Regions from separate parts of the Bacillus sp. NEB1478 genome, predicted to be linked through region 2. Evidence: a T-box and tRNA genes for the amino acid it is inferred to sense, from the RefSeq annotation. Region 2 holds a T-box; the other holds one or more tRNA genes.
The links. A T-box is a leader RNA that pairs with one kind of tRNA and senses whether it is charged. The one in region 2 lies ahead of tyrS (tyrosine--tRNA ligase), so its partner is inferred to be a tRNA-Tyr.
Positions count from the first base shown of each region.

Region 1: it encodes a tRNA-Tyr, which carries the amino acid that the T-box ahead of tyrS (tyrosine--tRNA ligase) is inferred to sense. The anticodon was not compared.

Region 1 is NZ_CP134049.1:3,369,063-3,372,450, forward strand. It holds gene RGB74_RS17010 (ATP-dependent helicase) at 1-746, opposite strand, end outside; tRNA gene RGB74_RS17015 (tRNA-Leu) at 912-996, opposite strand; tRNA gene RGB74_RS17020 (tRNA-Cys) at 1,021-1,095, opposite strand; tRNA gene RGB74_RS17025 (tRNA-Gly) at 1,110-1,184, opposite strand; tRNA gene RGB74_RS17030 (tRNA-Gln) at 1,198-1,272, opposite strand; tRNA gene RGB74_RS17035 (tRNA-His) at 1,282-1,357, opposite strand; tRNA gene RGB74_RS17040 (tRNA-Trp) at 1,372-1,445, opposite strand; tRNA gene RGB74_RS17045 (tRNA-Tyr) at 1,469-1,553, opposite strand; tRNA gene RGB74_RS17050 (tRNA-Thr) at 1,709-1,784, opposite strand; tRNA gene RGB74_RS17055 (tRNA-Phe) at 1,794-1,869, opposite strand; tRNA gene RGB74_RS17060 (tRNA-Asp) at 1,913-1,988, opposite strand; tRNA gene RGB74_RS17065 (tRNA-Met) at 2,063-2,139, opposite strand; tRNA gene RGB74_RS17070 (tRNA-Val) at 2,165-2,240, opposite strand; tRNA gene RGB74_RS17075 (tRNA-Glu) at 2,272-2,346, opposite strand; tRNA gene RGB74_RS17080 (tRNA-Ser) at 2,362-2,453, opposite strand; tRNA gene RGB74_RS17085 (tRNA-Asn) at 2,456-2,530, opposite strand; rRNA gene rrf (5S ribosomal RNA) at 2,541-2,656, opposite strand; rRNA gene RGB74_RS17095 (23S ribosomal RNA) at 2,771-3,388, opposite strand, start outside.
Region 2 is NZ_CP134049.1:1,148,990-1,152,377, forward strand. It holds gene RGB74_RS05500 (transglycosylase domain-containing protein) at 1-1,374, opposite strand, end outside; T-box leader at 1,496-1,726, shown strand; gene tyrS (tyrosine--tRNA ligase) at 1,778-3,037, shown strand.

The sequences.
Region 1 (3,388 bases), 1.7 Mb from region 2:
ACCAAAGACGTATCCTGGCTTTCATCCGTCAAAATGTAATCGTACCTTTGCTGATACTTGCCTAGCAGCTGCTTATCTTTTTCTAAAATATGATTGCCGGTCGTTAGCATATCGTCAAAATCCAATAAAACTTGATTCTTATCTGAACGTTTAAATTCTTCATATTCGCTCATAATTTGTTCAGCTTTCGGAACATCACATGCTACCTTTGACCATTGATTTTGAGGGATCATCTTATTTTTGATGTAGCTGATGTAAGTTGTCAGCTCCTCCATTTGATCTTCCGTTATGTTCTCGCCTGCAATTGACTTAAATAAATTTCTTAAAATTTGCTTCTTGTTTAGCGAGGTATTCCTTACCGACGCTGTTTTCTCTTCTACTTCCTGATCACCTTCAATAATTCGAAAAGAAGTTCCCAACTTTCTAAAATAATCCCTAACTACCTCAAAGGCAAAGCTATGAATAGTAGAGAAATCTATAGGCTGCATTTGAGGATAAAATCGCTTGAAACGATCTTTCATATCATTTGCTGAAGCTTTACTAAACGTAACTGCCTTTATACGAGATGGATCCACGCCTTTTTCCTCTATTAAATACCCAATACGCAGGATGATGGTTGTCGTTTTCCCGGAGCCTGGCGATGCCAGCAAAAGAAGAGGGCCATCAGTCTGCAGAACCGCCTTCTTTTGAACATCATTTAGGGATATCCCTAAATCATTTTTCATTCTGACGAAAAAATCTTCCATTCTAAAATGCCCTTTCCGTAAAAACTAATTATTTTAGACTTTCTATTGAAGAAATTAAACTTTTCTTTAAAGCTAATAACTTAATACTGCATATCAAAAATAATAATAAAAAAACTTCCCACAAACGTGAGAAGCTTTGAATGTATGCTGTTAAGTTAAGTAAATTGGTACCGGTGGTCGGGGTCGAACCGACACTCCAGAAGGAACACGATTTTGAGTCGTGCGCGTCTGCCAATTCCGCCACACCGGCATGATAATGCTTGTAAAAACTGAATGGAGGCGGCACCCGGATTCGAACCGGGGGATAAGGGTTTTGCAGACCCGTGCCTTACCACTTGGCTATGCCGCCAGAGAGTATTCAAATGGAGCGGAAGACGGGATTCGAACCCGCGACCCCAACCTTGGCAAGGTTGTATTCTACCACTGAACTACTTCCGCAAAAATATAAAAATGGCTGGGCTAGATGGATTCGAACCATCGCATGACGGAGTCAAAGTCCGTTGCCTTACCGCTTGGCTATAGCCCAACACTTATATGGGGCGGACGAGGGGAATCGAACCCCCGAATGTCGGAACCACAATCCGATGCGTTAACCACTTCGCCACGACCGCCACAATAATTTAAATGGCAGGGGCAGTAGGAATCGAACCCACACCAAAGGTTTTGGAGACCTTCGTTCTACCTTTAAACTATGCCCCTGTAAGAAAAATATGAATAAAAGATGGTGGAGGGGGACGGATTCGAACCGCCGAACCCGGAGGGAGCGGATTTACAGTCCGCCGCGTTTAGCCACTTCGCTACCCCTCCACAATTGAGACAGGTTTTATTTTATAACATATACAACCTGAATTCAAGAGGAATTATTATCCTCAAGGAGCAAATCTGCTCCTGCGTCTACCTGCAATTCAATGCTGCTAATTCCTCGTCGCATGTCAGCTAAGAAGATAAATAGTAAGTAGACATGGTGCCGGCTAGAGGACTTGAACCCCCAACCTACTGATTACAAGTCAGTTGCTCTACCAATTGAGCTAAACCGGCAAAAAAAAATGGTGGCTCGAGACGGAATCGAACCGCCGACACGAGGATTTTCAGTCCTCTGCTCTACCGACTGAGCTATCGAGCCAAGAGTTAATATCTCTTGGATATATAACCACCAAAAACAAAAATGGCGGACCCGACCGGGGTCGAACCGGCGATCTCCTGCGTGACAGGCAGGCATGTTAACCACTACACCACGAGTCCAAATTGGTTGCACTTTACAGCACTACTGATATTTCATGACGAGAAGTAAATCGACGCTGTTCATGAAATAATTTTGGTTGCGGGGACAGGATTTGAACCTGCGACCTTCGGGTTATGAGCCCGACGAGCTACCAGACTGCTCCACCCCGCGATGATAATAAGATATAAAAAATTAATGGTGGAGGATGACGGGTTCGAACCGCCGACCCCCTGCTTGTAAGGCAGGTGCTCTCCCAGCTGAGCTAATCCTCCATATAAAAGGTTATGTATTAAATAGTAGAAGTGGTGACCCGTACGGGATTCGAACCCGTGTTACCGCCGTGAAAGGGCGGTGTCTTAACCGCTTGACCAACGGGCCATTTCGAGAATTATCTGGCGGAGAGCAAGGGATTCGAACCCTTGATACGGGGTTGACCGTATACACGATTTCCAATCGTGCTCCTTCGACCTCTCGGACAGCTCTCCAATGGCTCCACAGGTAGGACTCGAACCTACGACCGATCGGTTAACAGCCGATAGCTCTACCACTGAGCTACTGTGGAATAAAGGTTGGCTCAGCGACGTCCTACTCTAACAGGGGGAGACCCCCAACTACCATCGGCGCTGAAGAGCTTAACTTCCGTGTTCGGTATGGGAACGGGTGTGGCCTCTTCGCCATCATCACTGAACCTAAGTTTTTTGATAAGCATCGAATCTCTTCGTCACTTATTTAAACTCATTAAATTGTTGAGAGTATGTTCTCTCAAAACTAGATACGACGTTTCCAAACGTTATGCTTTTTTAAGGATAAGCCCTCGACCGATTAGTATCTGTCAGCTCCACGTGTCGCCACGCTTCCACACCAGACCTATCAACCTCATCATCTCTAAGGGGTCTTACTCACTTGACGTGATGGGAAATCTCATCTTGAGGGGGGCTTCATGCTTAGATGCTTTCAGCACTTATCCCGTCCACACGTAGCTACCCAGCTATGCCCCTGGCGGAACAACTGGTACACCAGCGGTGTGTCCATCCCGGTCCTCTCGTACTAAGGACAGCTCCTCTCAAATTTCCTGCGCCCGCGACGGATAGGGACCGAACTGTCTCACGACGTTCTGAACCCAGCTCGCGTACCGCTTTAATGGGCGAACAGCCCAACCCTTGGGACCTACTTCAGCCCCAGGATGCGATGAGCCGACATCGAGGTGCCAAACCTCCCCGTCGATGTGGACTCTTGGGGGAGATAAGCCTGTTATCCCCAGGGTAGCTTTTATCCGTTGAGCGATGGCCCTTCCATGCGGAACCACCGGATCACTAAGCCCGACTTTCGTCCCTGCTCGACTTGTAGGTCTCGCAGTCAAGCTCCCTTGTGCCTTTACACTCTGCGAATGATTTCCAACCATTCTGAGGGAACCTTTGGG
Region 2 (3,388 bases):
AAGGAGCGGCTTCATCGTTGAACCGTTCTGTCTTGGTGCTCTCATCGCATGGTTCGTTTGTTCACGGTTAAAATCTCTTCCACCGACAAAGCTGATGATTTTACCTGATGAATTTTCAATTAAAGTCCCACCGACTTCTTCAGGCTGCGGTTTATCAAGTTTGATTCTTTTGCCATTAGAGTCATACACATACTGATTTTGTGGACCAAATAAATTATCATTCTTAACAACAACTTGCATGTCATCATAGATCTTTTGATTGATCGTTGTATGAATTTTTAATCCTTTTTGTCTGATCTGCGTTCTTGCATTATCTTGATATTCTTGTAATTCTTCTTTAGTCAAATCACTTAATTTTTTTCCGTCTTTTTTCGCTAAAAGTTCAGTTAGAATTTCTGTCGTTCTTCGCTGAACCTCAACAGTTATGTACGGGTATTTTTCAAAAGATGATTGCTTTCTAGTTGTTAAATTTTTGCCGATATCATATTTCATAGCCTCATCATATTCAGCTTGTGTGATTGCATGTGCAGACAGCATTCTGTTTAATACAGTCTTCATACGCCTCAAGCCAGGAGACAAGTCTTTCTTTTTTACGCCATCATTTGTAAATGGTGTATAAACGAAAGGGTTCTTAGGCAGCCCAGCTATGTATGCAGCTTGCGCCAAATTCAGATCTTTAGCATTTACGCCAAAAAGACCTTCAGAAGCTGCTTGAATTCCTGCTATATTACGGCCGGAAGAATTACGTCCATAAGGAACGATGTTTAAATAGGCTTCTAATATTTCGTCTTTTTTAAAGAACTTTTCAAGACGCATGGCAAGCAGTATTTCTTTTGCTTTTCTGTCAAACGAAACTTCATTCGTTAAGATTTGATTTTTTATTAATTGCTGTGTGAGTGTACTTCCGCCCGTTACGATCTGTGCACCGGAAAATTCTTGATACATTGCACGAAGAATGGCTTTTGGTACAACTCCGTCATGTTCATAAAAGTAACGGTCCTCGGTTGAAATAACGGCTTTTGTTACATAAGGTGAAACATCTTTTAGTTTAATTTCTTGTCTGTCCAGGTCTGCTTGAAGTTTTCCCATCAATTGGTCATTGTCAAAATAAACGGTGCTTGTTTCTTCATAGTTGTAAATGTCATTTTTCATTGAAGCAAATGCTCTGACTGGTTCATCCTTTACGAGTGAAGCGAAAAAGCCAGCGCCTACACCTGCTGCAAAAACACCGCATAAAATAACAAGTGAAGCAATTACTAAAAACATGTTCCAACTAACGTTATATGTAATTCGTGCTGTTCGAATAATCTTCTTTTTCCGCAAAAAGTGGACAAAATTCTCCCATTTTTGTCTAAGTCCATCAAAATGAGACATCATTTGGTATCCCCCCCGTTTATTAGTATAACATAAGGTCGGATTTTGAAATAAGGGTTTATTCGAACTGAATATTGACATGAAATTCGTCCTTGTGGTAAAAATAAGAGAATAAAATAAAGTGAAAGCTAAGATAGGAATAAGTAGCAGGTGTCTCCCTGTTTCAGAAAGCTGGTGGTCGATGCAAACCAGTACAAAGACATGTTGTGAATTACCTCCTGGAGCTGTCCTTGTGAACGGATCTTGAGTAGCAGGGAACGGATGAAACCGTTATGAAATGAAGTGAAAAGCTTATATTAATTATTAGCTTTTAATTAGGGTGGTACCGCGAGATTGTAATCACGTCCCTTTCCATGTGAAAGGGACTTTTTTTATTGTAAAAAAACTGAGAGGAAAGATTACGATGAACATTTTACAAGACTTGGAGTTCAGAGGGCTTCTGCATCAAGTAACAGATCGAGAAGGACTTGAAAAAGAACTTGAGAACGGAAAAGTGAAATTATACTGTGGGTTTGACCCGACAGCAGATAGTCTTCATATTGGGAACTTATTGGCGATTTTAACTTTAAAAAGATTTCAAGAAGCCGGTCATTCACCGCTTCCGCTGGTAGGTGGAGGAACAGGTCTTATTGGCGATCCGAGCGGACGTTCAATTGAAAGAACTTTAAATGAACAAGAAACGGTTGTTCAATGGACAGAAAAAATTAAAAGCCAACTTTCTAAACTTCTTGATTTTGAGTCTGAAACGAACCCGGCGAAGATGGTTAACAACTACGAGTGGCTGAGCCAGCTTACTGTTATTGAGTTTTTACGGGATGTAGGAAAAAACTTTTCCATCAATTACATGCTTGCAAAAGATTCTGTTGATTCACGATTAGAAGGCGGTATTTCTTTTACCGAATTTTCTTACATGATTCTTCAGGCCTACGATTTCTTAAACTTGTACAAACAAGAAGGATGCAAGCTTCAAATCGGCGGAAGCGATCAATGGGGTAACATTACTGCAGGGATGGAATTAATACGCCGATCTGGTGAAGAAGATAAAGCTTTCGGATTAACGATTCCTCTAATTACGAAAGCGGATGGAACAAAGTTTGGGAAGACAGCTACAGGTACTATCTGGCTTGATGCTGAGAAGACTACACCATACGAGTTCTACCAATTTTGGGTGAATGCAGCCGATGCGGATGTTATCAACTGGATAAAATACTTCACTTTCTTTTCTAAAGAAGAAATTGTGCAGCTTGAGCAATCACTTCAGCAAGCACCTGAAAAACGTGAGGCACAAAAAGCATTAGGCCGTGAAGTGACAACACTTGTTCATGGAGAAAAAGCATACCTTCAAGCAGTAAAAATTACAGAAGCGTTATTCAGCGGAAACCTTTCTGAACTAACTGCAGATGAAATCGAGCAAGGTTTCAAAGATGTTCCATCATTTACTGTAGAAAATCACGCAGATTTGAACCTAGTTGATCTTCTTGTTGAAGCGAAAGTTTCTCCTTCTAAACGCCAAGCAAGGGAAGATATCACAAATGGTGCTGTTTCTGTAAATGGAGAAAAGGTACAAGATCTTAGCTTTGTAATTGATGAAAAAGACCGTATTGAAAATCGTTTTGTTATTATTAGAAGAGGGAAGAAAAAGTACACGCTCATTAGATATTAAGAAGGATGACCCAAAGATGATTTATTAATCTTTGGGTTATTTTTTTGCTGAAAATTTGATAATTTCACGTTCCGTGGAATTATTTGAAATAACGTGGATAAACAGGGAGTTAACGTGGAATTATTGAAAATAACGTGGATATATTGGACATGACTGTGGAATTAAATAAAAATGATAGCTTTAAAAGAGTAAAAAGATAATCTTTCTGACGATCCTGTCCTGTTTTTTAAAAATATGGTGCAAAAGTGGAAAAATGGCTTCAAAATAACAAAAAAACGACTTGCAGGGGTTAATTTCTCTTTTTAGTCGTCCTCCTTAAATTTTCATTAAAACGCAAAAAAGGAAGATCCG